DNA from 4 places in the Paenibacillus sabinae T27 genome. Region 4 is predicted to be linked to each of the others. Evidence: predicted binding sites of a transcription regulator. Region 4 holds the regulator's gene; each other region holds the start of a gene.
The links. The regulator Rex, encoded in region 4, represses fermentation and respiration genes when NADH is low (regulators of the CRP and FNR family bind a similar motif). The targets are predictions, from matches to a motif close to TTGTGAAATATTTCACAA.
Positions count from the first base shown of each region.

Region 1 (4,361 bases), 1.5 Mb from region 4:
TTATGCCTACTTTCGAGGAGGTCCAGCTCAAGGTTGTCTTTGAGCGCGGCACGCGCCGCATTCTGGGAGCGCAAATCATGTCCAAAATGGATTTGACCCAGTCGATCAATACGATCTCGGTCTGCATCCAGAACGGCATGACGGTCGACCAGCTCGCCTTTATTGATTTCTTCTTCCAGCCGCATTACAACAAGCCGTGGAACTTCCTGAACACGGCCGGCCTTCAGGCGCTGCCGAAACTTGCGGAGAGCAAACAGCCGGTCAGAGTTTAGCGGGTTCAGTTAAGCAGCACGAATTAAATATCCATACCGGAGCCGGGCGCGGCTCCGGTTTTTTGTTTTTACAGAGATGTTGTTAGGTTTTGCCGTGTGAGAAGATGGTTGTAATAGAATTGTAAATAACCCCCTTTTAAAATGCTATATAATTACATAATTGGCTGATGAAGGATGGTCGGGTGGATACTATAGTTAAATATAGAACCAGATATTAGGGAGAGAGTGATATGAAAAAAGAATTAAAGCCTTTAATATGTCTGATATTGTTAGCAATACTACTGATATCCTGCTCGTCTAAGGGTGCTGGTGTGGAACCAACAAGCACAGCAAATCCCAGTGCAATCGCCAGTACAAAGGTGAAATCAACAGCACCTGCAGCTGATTACATCACGATGACTTATTCAGAGTATTCAACTACAGATAATAACGGGGCCATAAAGACACAAATATTAAGCTATGATACAGCTACAAAAGAAATGAAAAAGGTCTTTGCATTCGATTATACAGCTCAATATCCTTTGGGCTTCTATGATAAGCCTAATCAATTGTTGTACTATACGCAAAGGGTAAATACAGACAAGGATTACGGAGACCAGATTTTTATCAGAGATTTATCGAGCAATAAAAGTAATCAGCTAACTAATAACTTATATGCAGTCAATTATATTATTCCTTCAGGAGATCAACTATTTTTTGTGGCTAATGTAAAAGGAGAGCAAGGTATACGATTAGGAGCCATTGATCTCAACACCCATGAGATGACGCTCTGGGGCGATAATGACATGCTGGTAGAAACAATCACATTAGATCACATAAACAAAAAAATCTATGCTTCTGCGTATTCGGTGAAGCAAAGGAACTATAGTCTGGCCCATCAAGATGGACCTGTGGGACAGAATAATTTTAAAATGCCAACTTTTACCGTATATGAAACAGATTTCGCTTTGAAGGAGAAAACCAAACTTTTTAGCAAGAATTACTGGATTCGTATGCTGATGAATAAAGATGATCATGTTATTGCATTTTGTGACAAGGAATATAATAAGGGACAAGTGCCCTCTACGGTTGTTGACTATGATAATGCCAAGAAAACATCCAGTTTGAGTAAGTGGGGGACTTTAAGATTACAAAGAGGAGATGCCAATTACTCGAACGATGGCAATAAAATATATACGATAGCAGTCGTTAATAACAAACGAGGGTTATTCGAGTATGATGTGAAGAGTAATAAATTTACTGCTATATTTACTCCTGAAGCAGGGTTCATTAATAACATCCAGGTTGTAAAAGGATCAAACAATTAAAGCACTTTATCCTGAAATTCAGTTACAGTTTTCGGAAGCGATTAAAAGTTTGTCACACTGGTGAAAAAATTCACTTGATATTTTCACAAGTGATAATTATCACGTAAATGTGGGGAGCAAAGAGCTACAATGGGCCTAAAGAAAAAATTTAAAGTAATAGTGAAGGAAGAAGGAGACAGTAACCATGGCTTATAACAAACCGCAGCAAATAGCCGAAGTGACGGTGGAGAACGGAATCAAGAAGGCTCACAACCCTCTGCTCACCGTGCTTATTCTCGGCTTTCTGGGGGGAGCGTTCATCGCTCTGGGATACTTACTTGATATTCGCGTTATTGCCAGCGCGCCGAAGGAATGGGGGTCCATCGCCAGCTTTATCGGGGCATCGGTGTTCCCGGTCGGACTTATTCTCGTGCTTCTGGCAGGGGGAGAACTGCTTACCGGCAATATGATGGCTGTGCCGCTCGCTTTGTATTCCAAGAAGATCTCGTTCGGAGAGACGATCAAGAACCTGATTCTGATTACGCTGAGCAATTTTGTGGGAGCCCTGTTTGTCGCTTATTTCTTCGGGCATGTCGTGGGTCTGACCGCCGATGGCGTCTACCTTGACAAGCTGGTTGACCTGGCGGAGCACAAACTGGACGCTACGTTCCTTCAGGCTTTTGTTTCGGGTATCGGCTGTAACTGGCTTGTGGCGCTGGCGGTCTGGCTGTCCTACGGAGCCGACAATTTCAGCGGCAAAATCCTCGGCATCTGGTTCCCGACCATGGCTTTCGTTGCCATCGGATTCCAGCACGTTGTCGCTAACATGTTCCTGATTCCGGCGGCTATCTTCGAAGGCCATTTCTCATGGGGACAGTACCTCGGCAATTTCGTGCCGGTCTGGCTCGGCAACCTGACAGGCGGAGCCTTGTTTGTGGCGGCCATCTACTGGAACGCCTATCTGCGTAAGTCGCCTGCGGCGGTTCAATCTCTGGACAGCGTGGCCTCGGCCGGCGTGAAGAAGCACGCTTAATTACCGGGAATTCCGGCCATAATTTTATAGCTTCATTGCCTGATCAAGGGCGCCGTCTCCGGGGGAGCGGCGCTCTTTTGCATGAGCTGCTGCCGGGCAATAAAAATTCGCCGTAATCGCTAACGGTTCGGGGGAACGAAACCGAAGCTTACGGCGATAAAATAGGGAGTATTTCATACCGTCTATTACCCGGCTTTCACCGGTTCGAATCAGCAGGAACGTTCCCGTTTTGCTTTACGGATAGGAATGTTCAATTATACAATAAAAGGAGCAAACACGAGGAGGGCCAAGCGGCATGAACGAACTCGAGAATGGCATATTCCCTGCCGTATGCTCACTGGATTGTCCCGATACTTGCGGGCTGCTTGTGCATAAGAAAGACGGCAAAATTGTAAAAATCGAAGGAGATCCCGAGCATCCGGTCACCCGGGGAGCCATCTGCAACAAGGTCAGGAACATGGCGCAGCGCGTCCACCATCCGGACCGTCTGACTACTCCGCTTCGCCGCGTAGGGCGGAAAGGAGAGGGCGCGTTCGAGCCGATCGGCTGGGATGAAGCGATTGCCGAAATCGCCGGCAAATTCCGCAGCCTGTCGGAGGAATACGGGCCGGAAAGCATTCTGCCGTACAGCTTCTACGGCAATATGGGTGTACTCAGTGTGGAGGGCATGGACCGCCGGTTCTTCAACGCACTTGGAGCGAGCCGCCTGGAGCAGACCATCTGCAATGCCGCCGGAAGCGCGGGCTGGAAATATACAATGGGCTTCAGCGGCGGGACAAGCCCGGAGGATACCGTGAACGCCGAGCTGATTATCGTCTGGGGCGGAAATATCGTCAGCACGAACATGCATCAGGTTGTGCTGGCTGAGCAGGCCCGGAAGAAGGGCGCCAAAATTGTCGTCATAGATGTCCATAAGAACCGCACTGCGCAGTGGGCCGACTGGTTCCTGCCGCTGTATCCGGGAACGGATGCGGCGCTGGCGCTCGGCATCATGCATATTTTGTTCCGCGACGGGCTGACGGACGCGGATTTCCTCAAGACTTACACGGTGGGGCATGAAGAACTGCGGCAGCAGGCGGAAGAGTATACGCCGGCGGCTGTGGCAGCTATAACAGGCATCCCGGTAGAAGACATTGAAAAATTGGGAACATTGTACGGAAAAGCTGCGGTCTCCTATATCCATATCGGCAACGGGCTTCAGCACCATGATAACGGAGGCATGGCGGTGCGCAGCATTGCCTGTCTGCCTGCGCTGACCGGACAGTGGCTGAAGCCGGGGGGAGGCGCGATCAAGGGCAACGGCGGGTATGCCGCGATGAATTCGCGGGCACTGGAGCGTCCCGACCTGCGGCCGAATCCGCGGGCGCGCAGCATTAATATGAACCGGATCGGCAAAGCGCTGGAAATGACGGAGCAGCCGATCAAGGCGCTGTTCGTCTACTGCAGCAATCCGGTTGTCGTCGCGCCGGAGGCGGAGCGGGTGCGGCGAGGATTTGAGCGCGAAGACCTGTTTACGGTCGTGCATGATCTTTTTCTGACTGATACGGCCAAATACGCCGACATTGTGCTTCCCGCCACGTCGACTTTTGAGAATACCGATTTGTACAGCTCCTACTGGCATCATTATATCCAGCTTCAGGAGCCGGTGCTAAAAGCCCCTGGCGAGTGCAAGAGCAATGTCGAACTGTTCTCGCTGCTGGGAAAGGCCATGGGCTTTGACGAGGAAGCCTTCGGGCAAAGCGAGGAAGACATGATCCGCGAGGCGCTGGA
Region 1 covers NZ_CP004078.1:4,943,968-4,948,328, reverse strand. Annotated here, with positions in the region: gene PSAB_RS22840 (FAD-dependent oxidoreductase) at 1-272, shown strand, start outside; gene PSAB_RS22835 (hypothetical protein) at 503-1,579, shown strand; gene PSAB_RS22830 (formate/nitrite transporter family protein) at 1,764-2,591, shown strand; gene PSAB_RS22825 (molybdopterin-containing oxidoreductase family protein) at 2,887-4,361, shown strand, end outside.
Region 1: PSAB_RS22830 (formate/nitrite transporter family protein) is a predicted target of Rex. The motif match lies at 1,638-1,655, and genes of this name have one in related genera.

Region 2 (4,361 bases), 220 kb from region 4:
ATGGATACGAGGTTCGATTTACGTCCCTCTTCATCTTTACCCAGTGCCTTAGGAACGATCGAGAAGGTATTGGAAATACCGTCAAGGCTGTCTTCATAAGGCAGTTTAGCTACGGAACTCAGGGAAGCAAGAGCACCTTTCTTGTCGCGTCCGTGCATTGGGTTAGCACCAGGTGCGAATGGTTCGCCTTTTTTACGTCCGTCAGGAGTAGTACCTGTTTTCTTGCCGTAAACAACGTTCGAAGTAATCGTCAGAATCGATTGAGTCGGCAGGGAATCACGGTAAGTTTGATGTTTGCGAATCATGTTCATGAAGGATTCAACCAGTTCAACTGCGATGCTGTCAACAGCATCATCGTTGTTGCCGTAGCAAGGGAATTCACCTTCGATTTCGAAGTCAACTGCAATGCCTTGTTCGTTGCGGATCGGTTTAACTTTAGCGTATTTAATCGCGCTCAGGGAGTCGGCAGCAACCGACAGACCAGCGATACCGCAAGCCATCGTACGCAGAATGTCACGATCATGCAGCGCCATTTCAATGCGTTCGTAGGAATATTTATCATGCATGTAGTGGATAACGTTAAGAGTATTGATGTAAGTCTTGGCAAGCCATTCCATCATCGGTTTGAAGCGGCTGATTACTTCGTTGTAATCGAGCACTTCGGAAGTAATACGCGGATATTCAGGTCCAACTTGAGCGCCGGATTTCTCATCCACGCCACCGTTGATAGCGTACAGCAGAGCTTTAGCCAAGTTAGCGCGTGCGCCGAAGAACTGCATTTGTTTACCGATACGCATTGCGGATACGCAGCATGCAATACCGTAGTCATCGCCATAGATCGGACGCATCAGATCGTCATTTTCGTATTGGATCGAGCTGGTCTCGATGGATACTTTAGCGCAATATTTCTTAAATCCTTCAGGAAGCTTCTCGGACCACAGTACAGTCAGGTTAGGTTCCGGAGCCGGTCCCAGGTTGTACAGAGTGTGCAGGAAACGGAAGCTGTTCTTCGTAACGCGAGTTCTTCCGTCTACGGACATACCACCGATGGATTCTGTTACCCAAGTTGGGTCGCCAGAGAACAGGTCGTTGTACTCAGGAGTACGAAGGAATTTCACGATACGCAGTTTCATAACGAAATGGTCCACAAGCTCTTGTGCTTGTTCTTCAGTCAGTGTACCCTCTTCAACGTCACGTTGAACGTAGATATCCAGGAAGGAAGATACCCGTCCGAGGGACATTGCGGCGCCGTTTTGTTCCTTGATTGCAGCCAGGTAACCAAAATATACCCATTGGAAAGCTTCTTTAGCAGTGTTTGCAGGTTTGGAAATATCAAATCCGTGCGCGGCAGCCATTTCTTTCAGTTCGCTCAGAGCGCGGATTTGCTCCGACAGCTCTTCGCGGAGACGAATGATACTTTCGCTCATGGAATCCACTTCAAGGTTAAGTTGATCTTGTTTCTTTTCCTTGATCAGGAAGTCAATACCGTACAGAGCAACGCGGCGGTAATCACCAATGATACGGCCACGACCGTAAGCATCCGGAAGACCTGTGATGATACCCGCTTTACGCACAGCTCTCATGTCAGATGTATATGCATCAAATACGCCTTGGTTATGCGTTTTGCGAATATTCGTAAACATGTCCACAATGCTGCTCGGAAGTTCGAAGCCATAAGCTTTACAAGCGTCGATCATCATTTTGATGCCGCCGAACGGTTGAATGGAACGTCTGAAAGGAGCATCGGTTTGAACACCAACGATTTGTTCCTTTTCTTTATCGATATAGCCCGGTTTGTGGGATACGATTGTGGAAACCGTGTTGAGGTCTACATCCCATACGCCGCCTTTATCTCTTTCTTCCTTGCTCAATTGGGAAATAATTTTCCACAATTCGTTAGTGTTGCTGGTTGGACCCACGAGGAAATCTTCGTTTCCTTCATAAGGTTTGATGTTCTTCTCGATGAAATCATTGACGTTGACATGCTTGCTCCATTTGCCACTAACAAATCCACGCCATCCCGACTTAACTTCTTGTACTTCTCTTTCAATCACCGACATGCTAATCCCTCCATATATTTATATGATTTGTAGAGATCGCGGGCTTGAAGGATAATCCCGTGTCTCGTGATCCCAAGCCGTTATTTGTACCAAATTTCACAATGATGTTTCATAACTGGGACCTTATATAAACATCTTAGTTTACTTTCCAAAAGAAAACTGTGACAAATATCACCTTTAACCAACTTTTTGGTGATATTTGTCACTCCAATTCATGTCCCAGATCTTACTGCTTTCAAAATAAAGTTTCTATATATATTTAAGGCTGGAAAGACATAATATTACTTAGAGATTAGTTGTCGAATTTGCCATAGAAAGCGTTGCGGTATACGTCGGCAAGTTCACTTACCAGCGGCAGCTTCGGATTGGCAGTTGTGCACTGGTCTTCGAAGGCTTTATCGGCCAGGTAGTCTACATTGGCTTCGAAATCCTTCGGATCAATGCCCAGTTGCTGGAAGGAATCTTCGATACCCAGTTTTTTGTTCAGCTCGCGAATGGCGTTGATCAGGCTGTTGATACCTTCTTCGGTAGTGCGAGCCGGCAGTCCCAGAATACGGGCGATTTCAGCGTAGCGCTCGTCAGCCACAAAGTGCGAATATTTCGGGAACGAAGCGAACTTCGAAGGTTTCTTCGCATTGTAGCGGATAACGTGCGGCAACAGGATAGCGTTAGTGCGTCCATGAGGTGTGTGGTATTGACCGCCCCATTTGTGCGCCAAGCTGTGGTTGATGCCCAGGAATGCGTTGGCAAAGGCCATACCGGCCAGCGTCGATGCATTGTGCATTTTCTCGCGGGCAAGCTTGTCGGCTTGCAGTGCGGATTTCTCCAGATATTGGAACACCAACTGAATAGCTTTGATAGCAAGACCGTCGGAGTAGTCGCTTGCCAGGATGGACACATAGGCTTCGATCGCATGTGTCAGCACGTCCATACCCGTATCGGCAACAGCTGTTCTAGGCAAGCTGTATACGAATTCCGGATCGATAATGGCTACGTCAGGAGTAAGCTCATAATCAGCCAGCGGATACTTAACATTTGGAGTAATTGTTTTGTCGGTAATAACCGCGAAGGAGGTTACTTCCGAACCTGTACCCGAAGTTGTAGGGATGGCAACAAATTTCGCTTTGATGCCCAGTTTCGGGAATTTGTAGACCCGTTTGCGGATGTCCAGGAATTTTTGTTTCAGACCATCAAAGTCAGCATCCGGATGTTCGTAGAACAGCCACATTCCTTTTGCAGCATCCATGGAGGAACCGCCGCCAAGGGCGATGATGCAGTCCGGCTGGAATCTGTTCATCATGGCCGTACCTTTTTCAACCGTAGTTGTCGATGGATCCGGTTCAACTTCCGAGAACACTTCGATTGCTACAGGAGTTTGGCGTTGACGCAGGTAGTGCTCAACTCTTTCCACGTAGCCAAGCTTAACCATCATCGGGTCAGTAATGATTGCGACACGAGTGATGTCAGGCATTTTAGCCAGGTATTGCGTAGCGCCTTTTTCGAAGTAGATCTTTTCCGGTAATTTAAACCATTGCATATTCACGATACGACGATTCACCCTTTTCACGTTGATCAAGTTAATGGCAGTAACGTTTTGGGATACCGAGTTACGTCCGTACGATCCGCATCCCAGAGTCAGCGAAGGGATGTTCGTGTTATAGATGTCGCCGATTGCGCCATGAGTCGAAGGCGAATTGACGAGAATACGTCCGGTTTGCAGACGGTTCGAGAACTTCATGATTACTTCTTCGTTGTTGGAGTGGATGGCCGAGCTGTGGCCCATACCGCCAAACTCAACAACTTGCGCCGCACGTTCGATACCTTGATCGGCATTCTTAACTTTATAGCAAGCCAGAACCGGGCTCAGTTTTTCAGCGGACAGCGGGTATTTGGTACCTACGCCTTCCAGTTCGGCGATCAGGATTTTGGTGCCTGCAGGAACTTGAATTCCGCACATTTCGGCGATTTTCACTGCGGATTGACCGACGATTACCGGGTTAACCGCGCATTTTTCCACGTTCATTGCGCCGTTGGTCAGTTTAGCTGCTTCTTCTTTGTTAACAAAGTAACAGCCATTAGCGATCAATTTCTTCTTCACTTGGTCGAAAATCGGCTCTTCAATAATGATAGCTTGCTCGGATGCGCAGATCATGCCGTTGTCAAAAGTTTTGGAAAGAATGATGTCATTAACCGCTTGATCGATATTAGCGCTCTTCTCAATGAAGGCAGGCACGTTACCAGGGCCTACGCCCAGAGCCGGTTTACCGCAGCTGTATGCCGCTTTAACCATTGCGGATCCGC
Region 2 covers NZ_CP004078.1:3,643,508-3,647,868, forward strand. Annotated here, with positions in the region: gene pflB (formate C-acetyltransferase) at 1-2,060, opposite strand, end outside; gene adhE (bifunctional acetaldehyde-CoA/alcohol dehydrogenase) at 2,353-4,361, opposite strand, start outside.
Region 2: pflB (formate C-acetyltransferase) is a predicted target of Rex. The motif match lies at 2,145-2,162, and genes of this name have one in related genera.

Region 3 (4,361 bases), 2.4 Mb from region 4:
CGGCGAACGAAATCATGTTGAGCGGGCCGAAGCCTGTTTCCGCAGAATAGGTGTACATCCGGCGCGTCATGCCCATGAGGCCGAGAATGAACAGCGGGAAGAACGCCACGTTAAAGGAAATAATAATCCACCAGAAGGCGTGCTTGCCGATCCGCTCGTTCAGGCGGAAGCCGAATACTTTCGGGAACCAGTAATGGAAGCCCGCGATAACGGCGAATACGGCGCCCGGAATGAGAACGTAGTGGAAATGCGCGACAAGGAACATCGTGTTATGGTACTGATAGTCGGCGCTGGCCATTGCCAGCATGACGCCGGTCACGCCGCCGATCGTGAAGATCGGAATAAAAGCGAGTGAATAGAGCATCGGCGTCGTAAAGCTGATCCGCCCTTTTCGCAGGGTGAACAGCCAGTTGAAGATTTTGACCCCTGTCGGAACGGCAATGGCCATCGTCGAAATCGAGAAGAAGCCGTTGACCATAACGCCTTGACCCATCGTATAGAAGTGATGCGCCCATACGATAAAGGACAGTAGGGAAATAATCAGCATACTGGCCACCATCGAGGTGTACCCGTACAGATTTTTCTTGGAAAAGGTTGCGATAATTTCACTGTAAATACCGAAGGCCGGCAAAATAACGATATAAACCTCCGGATGGCCCCATACCCAGAACAGGTTGGCCCAGAGCATATCCATGCCTCCATTGGCCATGGTGAAGAACTGGGAGCCGAACAGGCGGTCGAACATCATCAGCGCCAGGGCCACGGTCAGAACCGGGAAGGCGAAGACGATGATAACGTTCGTGATCAGCACGGACCAGGTGAACATCGGCATGCGCATCAGCTTCATGCCCGGAGCGCGCATTTTCAGAATCGTCACGATGAAGTTGACGCCTGTCATCAGTGTGCCGATACCCGAAATTTGCAGTGCCAGCGAGTAGTAGTTGTTGCCCACGGTCGGGCTGAACTGGTTACTGGCCAGCGGGAAGTAAGCGGACCAGCCTGCGTCAGGCGATCCGCCGACGACGAAGGAAATGTTCAGCAGCATGGCCCCGAAGAAGAAGAGCCAGAAGCTGACCGCGTTAAGGCGCGGGAAGGCAACGTCGCGCGCGCCGATCTGCAGCGGCACGACGACGTTCATCAAGCCGATAATAAACGGCATCGCCATGAAGAGAATCATAATCAGGCCGTGGGTCGTAAAGACCTCGTTGTAGTGCTGCGCGTCGAGAAATTTCATCTCCGGCGCCGCCGTCTGCAGGCGCATCATCAAAGCGTCGATGCCTCCGCGGAACAGCATAAGCAGGGCGGCCAGGATGTACATGACGCCGATCCGCTTGTGGTCGACGGTCGTGAGCCATTCCCGCCACAGCCAGCCCCATTTTTTAAAAACGGTTAAACCGACGACAATCCCGATCGAGACGAGCGCGATGCTGATCATCGCCCCGTAGATCAGGGGTTCGCCGTGAACCTTGAATTTCTCCAAGTCAAAATTCATTGGGAGGACTCCTTTCAGATTGTTCGAGTAAGTCTACAATTAATGGCTCTGGTGCGTAGCTTCAGCCGCAGGCGAGCTGGGCAGAGGAGAGTTCAGTTCAGGATTCGGCTGACTGTCGAATTCGCTCTGCTTCTCCGGAGCGGGAGACGGATGAATGTCCTTGTTCTCCTGGTGCTCCATGTTGCCGTTGTCCATCTCCATGTTGCTGTGGTCCATGTCCATATGCTCGCTATGCTCTCCCGGAGGAGGGCTGAACGACAGATGCGTGGACGAGAACGTTTCCTGTCCGACATGAGCCGTAGCCAGCAGCGATTTGAACTTGTCTTCGGTCAGCTTCGGAGCGGTAGCCTTGACGTCTTTTATCCATTGGTCATATTCTTCGGCGCTCATCGATCTAGCCGTGAACTCCATTTGGGCATAGCCCTTGCCGCTGAAGTTCGTATTTCTTCCAAGGAAATCGCCCTGGGTTTCCGAGACAAGATTCAGATAGGTCGTCATATCGCTCATCGCGTATTTCTGTCCGCCGAGCTGCGGAATCCAGAAGCTTGAAATCGGCCCGAAGGAATAGAGCCTGAACTCGACCGGACGATTGACGGGGAAGTTCACATAGTTAACGGTTTCAATGCCTTCCTCCGGATAGCTGAAATGCCATTTCCAGTTGGAGGACGAAGCATAAATGACCATCGGTTTCTGATCCTTGTAGCCCTCGGGAACATTCTCCACGGCATTTGTCGTCTTCACCGTGACAACCGAGAGGAAGGCGACGATGATGATCGGAATGGCGATCCAGGTGGTCTCCAGCCATATATTTCCTTCTTCATGCGGAGGAATGTACCCTTCGTTGCTTTTTTTTGCACGGTACTTCACGAGCATGATAATGTAGAGGATGTAAACCACGGCCAGGACGCCGAGCATCGTCAGAATGGACAGGATGATCGTGTCGGACAGCGTTTTTGCGGCGGGTCCCTTCGGATTCAGAACGGTAATCGAACTGCATCCGGGCAGCAGCAGGAAAAGGCTGATAAACAATGCGTATAAAGGCCCTTTTTTGTTCATGATAAACTCCTTTCCTTAAATACTGGTTTTCATTAACCGGAAAACATTAACCTCTATCTATATTAGAAATTCCTTAAAGGGAATGCAAAATACACAATATAGTCGTAATACCATATAAATCCTATAAAGTGGCGGTTTATTTAACTTTCTGTGTAGAAACTGTTACAAAACTCGAGATGATGTGATATAAATCACTGTCACTACGCTGTTTTGTGCCCTTTTTTAATTGTTCATATTTTGTTCATGAATTCATTAATGTTGCTAAGTTTGTCACAATTAAATGGCTGTTCCGTACGGTGTTTCGACGGCGGTAACAAGTTTTTTGCCTGGTGGTTACATTCTCTCAAATTCGTACAAGTCTATTTGTGGTAAGGTTTAGAGAGAATCCGAACTACACAGGATGGGAGACTTGCCGCTTTGTCAATTAAAAATCTGTTGTTATGCGCCATTCTCTTTATCATCATCATCGCATGGGGGCCGGGAGCGATTGCTGCGGAAAGCGGCGGTATCAAGCTGGCAATCAATGATAGTGTTACGGATATACGCGCTGTGTCCGTGGAGTATTCGTTCTATGTGCCGGTTCGCGAGCTTGCGGAGAAGCTGAAGCTCAGCCTTACGGGCACGCCGGAGGATCTGAGTCTAGCTGGAGATGCTGGAAGTCTCAGAATCTTGCAAGAGGGCAAAGGAATCACGGGGGACGGGACGGAGATAAGCCTGACTGTCTTTAAACGCGGAGACAACCTGATGGTTCCCGTGAAAATCGCTTCGCTGCTGGGATATGCCGTGTCCTACCGGCCCGATCTGCATTTGCTGCGGATTACGGACGGGACGCAGACGCTGGACGACGATGCTTTTGCCGCGAAGTTCAAGAACGAGCTTGCGCCGGAGGAGCCGGCCGAGCCTGCCCCGGACCCGTCTCCGGCCGCGTCTGAATCTCCGGGATCTTCCGCGCCTCCACAGGATTCTTCCAAGCCAGTAGCCCAGGGGAAAATCGTCTATTTGACCTTCGACGACGGACCGTCGGCGACGACCGGGCAGCTGCTCGATATTTTGGATGAGCATGGCGCGAAGGCGACCTTTTTCATGCTGGGACCGCGCATCGAGCGTTTCCCGAATCAAGTGAAGCGCATGGTCCAATCGGAGCAGGGCCTCGGCCTGCATGGCATGACCCATATGAAGAGCAAATTTTACGCCTCGCCGTCAGCGGCGCTTGCCGAAATGAACCGGGACAATGCCTTGCTTAAGGCAGTCTCCGGAGAATTCACCAAGCTGATCCGCACGCCTTACGGCAGCAAGCCGTATTTTACGAAAGCCTTCAGAGATGAGGTGCTGGGCAGCGGTTACCGTCTCTGGGACTGGAACGTCGATTCGCTGGACTGGAAGTATGGGAGCGAGGGTGATTCCGTCTATGCCAATGTGGTCAGCCAGGTGAACAAGCTGGAGAAGGGCGGCGCCGCCCCGATCATTCTGATGCATGATCAAAAGGCGACGCTCAAGGTGCTGCCCCGTATTTTGGAGTATCTCCAAAAGAAAGGATACCGATACGAAATCATCACCTCCGGAATGAGGCCGGTGAATTTCTGGCATGATACGCGTTGAACTTGTGCGGGCTCCCAGATAGAATTTCAAACTTAAAAAGCGTCCCGAAGAGCTCTATAGGCTTTCGGTGACGCTTTTTTTGCTATTTTTCGCCGAATAGGTAAAGGCACAGCATGTCGGCCAGCTCCGCTTTAATGCGGTCTGCTGAAACGCTTCCGCCGAAGAAGACAATCCGGTCCACGACGCTGCTGACCGACTCGAAGACAACAACGGC
Region 3 covers NZ_CP004078.1:1,052,879-1,057,239, forward strand. Annotated here, with positions in the region: gene qoxB (cytochrome aa3 quinol oxidase subunit I) at 1-1,492, opposite strand, end outside; gene qoxA (cytochrome aa3 quinol oxidase subunit II) at 1,532-2,548, opposite strand; gene PSAB_RS04715 (polysaccharide deacetylase family protein) at 2,966-4,147, shown strand; gene PSAB_RS04720 (TetR/AcrR family transcriptional regulator) at 4,230-4,361, opposite strand, start outside.
Region 3: qoxA (cytochrome aa3 quinol oxidase subunit II) is a predicted target of Rex. The motif match lies at 2,807-2,824, and genes of this name have one in related genera.

Region 4 (4,361 bases):
AAATAAGATCCATGAAAAAAAGAACCAGCCATCCCCCCAAGGGTTTGGCTGGTTCTTCGTTTGCGTCCCGTTAACGGTTCGGAAGGCTGTATCCGTCGCCGATCTGCTCACCGTCCGAAAAGCGGTAGAACCGGTAATAATACCGGTCCCCTTCTTTATAAAAGAGCTGCCAGGCGTATTCGCCGTTGTACGCACCGGGAAGCAGCCGCTTGATCTGGATGCCGGGAAGCGAGGAAGCGATGATCTTCCGCATTCTTTTCTCGGAAGTGCCTTGAGACAGCTCCTCCGCATGTACGGCGCTATCTCCTTGGACCGGCTTTCCGTCTGTAGTGAATCGCACCCACACCATCATGTCGGTCCCGGCTTTGTTCTTGCCGGTTAGAACCCAATAGATCGCATTCTCGTCCCAGATCGATTTCTGCGTCCGATCGATTTCGGTAAGGGCCGCTCTGCTTGTGGCGATGGCTTCGGCCTCTTTCCGCTCACTCCACGTATCCTTTAAGACATAGGCAAAAAATTGATAGAATCCAAACAGAAGGAGCAGGGCCAGGAATGCCCCGTATAACCCCCATTTTCTTCGTTTTCTCATCGCTTCAGCAGGTCCTCGAACGCTTCCTGCGCCTTTCGGCGGATCTCCTCTTCGTCAAGGGTCAGGCACTTTCCGTGCTGCACAACCTGCTTGCCGTCGACCCATACATGCTCCACATCCTTGGCGCTGGCCGAGTATACGGAGTGTGATATAAGATCCGTATGCGGCAGCAGATGCGGCTGGTCGATATCGATCGCAATAAAATCGGCCTTCATCCCCGGAGCCAGACGGCCCACTTGATTCAGGAACACCGACTTCGCGCCATACTCCGTTCCCATGAGCAGCGCTTCAGCGGCCGGAACCGCGGTCGGATCGCCGGAGACCCCTTTGTGGATCAGCGCGGCCAGGCGCATTTCTTCGAACATGTCCAGGTTGTTGTTGCTTGCCGGGCCGTCCGTTCCAAGCGATACGGTTACACCGGCCTTCAGCAGCTCGGGCACCCGCGCCACGCCGCTGGCCAGCTTCAGATTGCTGCCCGGATTATGGGCAACTCCAACCTGATGACGGGCCAAAATCTCAATCTCCTCGTCCGTCAGATGCACGCCATGCGCCACGAGCGACGGGCGGGTGAATACGCCGAGCTTCTCCAGATGGGCGACCGGTCTCAGTCCGTAATCCGTTACGTTCTGCTCCACTTCCCGCCGTGTTTCGGACATATGCGTATGAATAGGCAGATCCAGATCATGGGCCGCCTGAACGAATTTCTCGATATAATCGGGAGGGCACGTATATGGCGAATGCGGCGACATCATGGCCGTAATTCTGCCGTTTGCTTTGCCATGCCATTCTTTTGCAAAAGCAACCGCTTCGGCAAGCTTCTGATCCTGCACTTCGGGCGGACACAGCCCGATAACGCCCCGCATCAGGACTGCGCGAATTCCGGAAGCTTCCGTCACCTCGGCCACACGGCCCATATGATCGTACATATCTAGGAAGGTCGTTGTTCCTCCCTTCAGCATTTCCAATACCGACAGGGCGGTTCCCCAGTACACGTCGTCACCGGTGAATTTTCCCTCCATCGGCCACATCTTCTCCTGAAGCCAGACCTGAAGCGCCAGATCATCTCCGTAGCCGCGCAAGAGGGACATCGCCGCATGTCCATGCGTGTTGACAAGCCCGGGCAGGAACAGTAGACGGCTGCCGTCAAAAGACGGAATGTCTTCCTCCAGCACAGGCGGTTCTTCCCCTATGTAAGTGATAAGATCGTTATCGATAACCATATAGCCATCGATCACAGGCTTATCTGAGCCGGGCACGGCAAATTTGCCGCCGCGGATGATCCATTTATTGCCCATCTGCTTCTTCTTCCTTTCCTTCATGAAGATAATACGCCAAGCTTTGCAGATCGGTAGTAAAGTCTGCCGCGTGCACCCGAACCTCTGACGGCGTCTTAAGAATGACCGGCGCGAAGTTTAGAATCGCTTCAATCCCGGATTCGATTAGTATATCCGCGACATTCTGCGCCTCCTGATCGGGTACGGTAATGATTCCGATACGGATGCCCTGATCCCGGACGGTTTGGGCAAGCTCTTCCATCGGCTGAACAGTCAGCGTATTGATTTTGGTGCCGACCTTCGGCGGATAGGAATCAAAGACGGCCGTTATTTTCATTGTATCTTTTAAATAGATGTTGTAATTGGATAACGCATGGCCCAGGTTACCGGCTCCGACCAAAGCAACGTTGATCGGCTGATCCAGCTTCAGGATATGACGGATTTTCTCGATCAGGTACGGAACGTCGTAGCCGATGCCTTTTCTTCCAAAGTCTCCGAAATAGGCCAAATCCTTACGAATTTGCGCCGGGTTGAGGTCGAGCCGCTGTCCCAGCTCTTGAGAAGAAACAGTAGCGATTTCTCGTCTGTGAAGCTCGTTCAAAAACCGCAGATACACAGGCAATCTGCGGACGACGGCCTCCGATATTTTGTCCGATTTCATGAGTTCTCCTCCTACATTGTAATAGGACCCTCCCAAACCCTCCCTAATAGGGAGGGCCCCAAGGGCTGCCGCCCTCTGGACACCCGCTAAAGGCAATTAGCGTTTGGCGGAAGTTAGGCGGGACCTTGATCAAACGGTGAAGGATCGCTTTTCGTCCCTAACGGGACACGCTTGACGATTGGCGGGATCTACTTACAAAAGACCCCAAAGGATAAAAGTCGTTAGACCGGCCTATGTTGTACAATGGCCGATCCGTTTCAAAAGCGGTAAAGCTAAACCGAGTGATTGACCTATGTTGCACAATGGCCAATCCGTTTCAAAAGCGGTACTGATTAAACCCGATGATTGACCTATGTTGCACACGGCCACCCGAATTTAGGATGCTCCGTCATGCTGGAGCCATTCGGCGATTCGCGGAACCATCTGCTCTGTCGTCATATGCTCCATTTTCGGTCCGGGCAGCGAGTACAGGAAGTATTTTCCGTAATAAGATTCGATTACTCTGGTATCATATACGATAACTATTCCGCGATCCTGCGCGGTCCGGACGAGGCGGCCGAATCCTTGTTTGAAACGGATGACGGCCTGCGGGACCGACAGCTTCATGAACGGATTCTTCTTCTGCGCCTGCAGCAGCTCGGCTTTGGCCTCTGCAAGAGGGTGATTCGGCGGCTGAAACGGCAGCCTTACGATTGCAAGGCAGGTTAACGCGTCGCCGGGAATGTCCACCCCTTCCCAGAAGCTGCTCGTTCCAAGCAGAACAGAAGCGGAATTATCCTGGAAGCGGCGAAGCAGCTTGCTCCGGCTCCCTCCTTCGACCCCCTGGCCCAGCACGGTGATTTCCTCGGAAGCCAATGCTTCCTTGAGCGGGTCGAACACTTGGCGCAGCATCTTGTAGGATGTGAATAGCACCAGCATGCGTCCCTTCGTCGTAACCGCAGCCTCGGCCAAGGATTGAACGAGCATATCGACGAACCGAGCATCGCCAACGGTCCCTTTCACGCTGGGAAAATCCCGCGGTATAACCAGCAGCGCCTGATCCCGATACCGGAACGGAGATGGGAGCTGGATTGTGGACAGCCGTCCCTCCTCCTGAGCCTCGTTCAAACCGAGATTGTCGATCATATACTGGAACGATTTATCGACCGACAGTGTTGCGGAGGTCAGGACAATGCTTTTTTTCTTATCGAAAAAAAGCTCCTTCAGCTGGGCGCTGACATCCACAGGTACTGCATAAAGCTGGAGCGATTTGCTGCGGTAATTTCCATTCGCCTCCAGCCAATATACAACATTTTCATTGTTCATACCCATAAAAAAATGCACCTGCTCGCGGATTTCAGCCAAATCCTTGAACAGTCCGCCGATATCGGTTACGAGGCTGTCTGCCGAAGACTGACCGTCCTGATCGCGCATCTCGGACAGCATTTTCTCGCCTTTGCGGATCGCATCGCTTAATGAGAGATTCAGCGTATTCTCAAGCGATGCAAGCTCCTCCCAGCCTTTCGGCTTCTTGGCGGGCAGAAGACGGTGCACAAGCTGTCCCGCTTCTCCCGCCGCTGTGTCGGCACGTTCGGGTATGAGAGTGAACAGCTTCTCACTGAGCAGATCCCACGACTCCTTGACGGTAAGAAGATCGGGGTACACCCGGTCGATAACGCCGCTCCACTCGGAGGCCTGCTCGCTCCCTGAGCTTTGAAGAATCTGGCGCAGCGCGGGCAGCTGGCCGTTCCGGCTGTCTTTGTACAGACGATTCAGCGTATGGGACACCGTGAAATGCTTCATATTCATGCCCAGATGCTTCCCTGCCACTTCCTCCAGCTGATGCGCCTCGTCGATC
Region 4 covers NZ_CP004078.1:3,420,133-3,424,493, forward strand. Annotated here, with positions in the region: gene PSAB_RS15715 (alpha/beta fold hydrolase) at 1-6, shown strand, start outside; gene PSAB_RS15720 (cell wall elongation regulator TseB-like domain-containing protein) at 71-589, opposite strand; gene PSAB_RS15725 (amidohydrolase) at 586-1,884, opposite strand; gene PSAB_RS15730 (redox-sensing transcriptional repressor Rex) at 1,874-2,524, opposite strand; gene dinG (ATP-dependent DNA helicase DinG) at 2,900-4,361, opposite strand, start outside.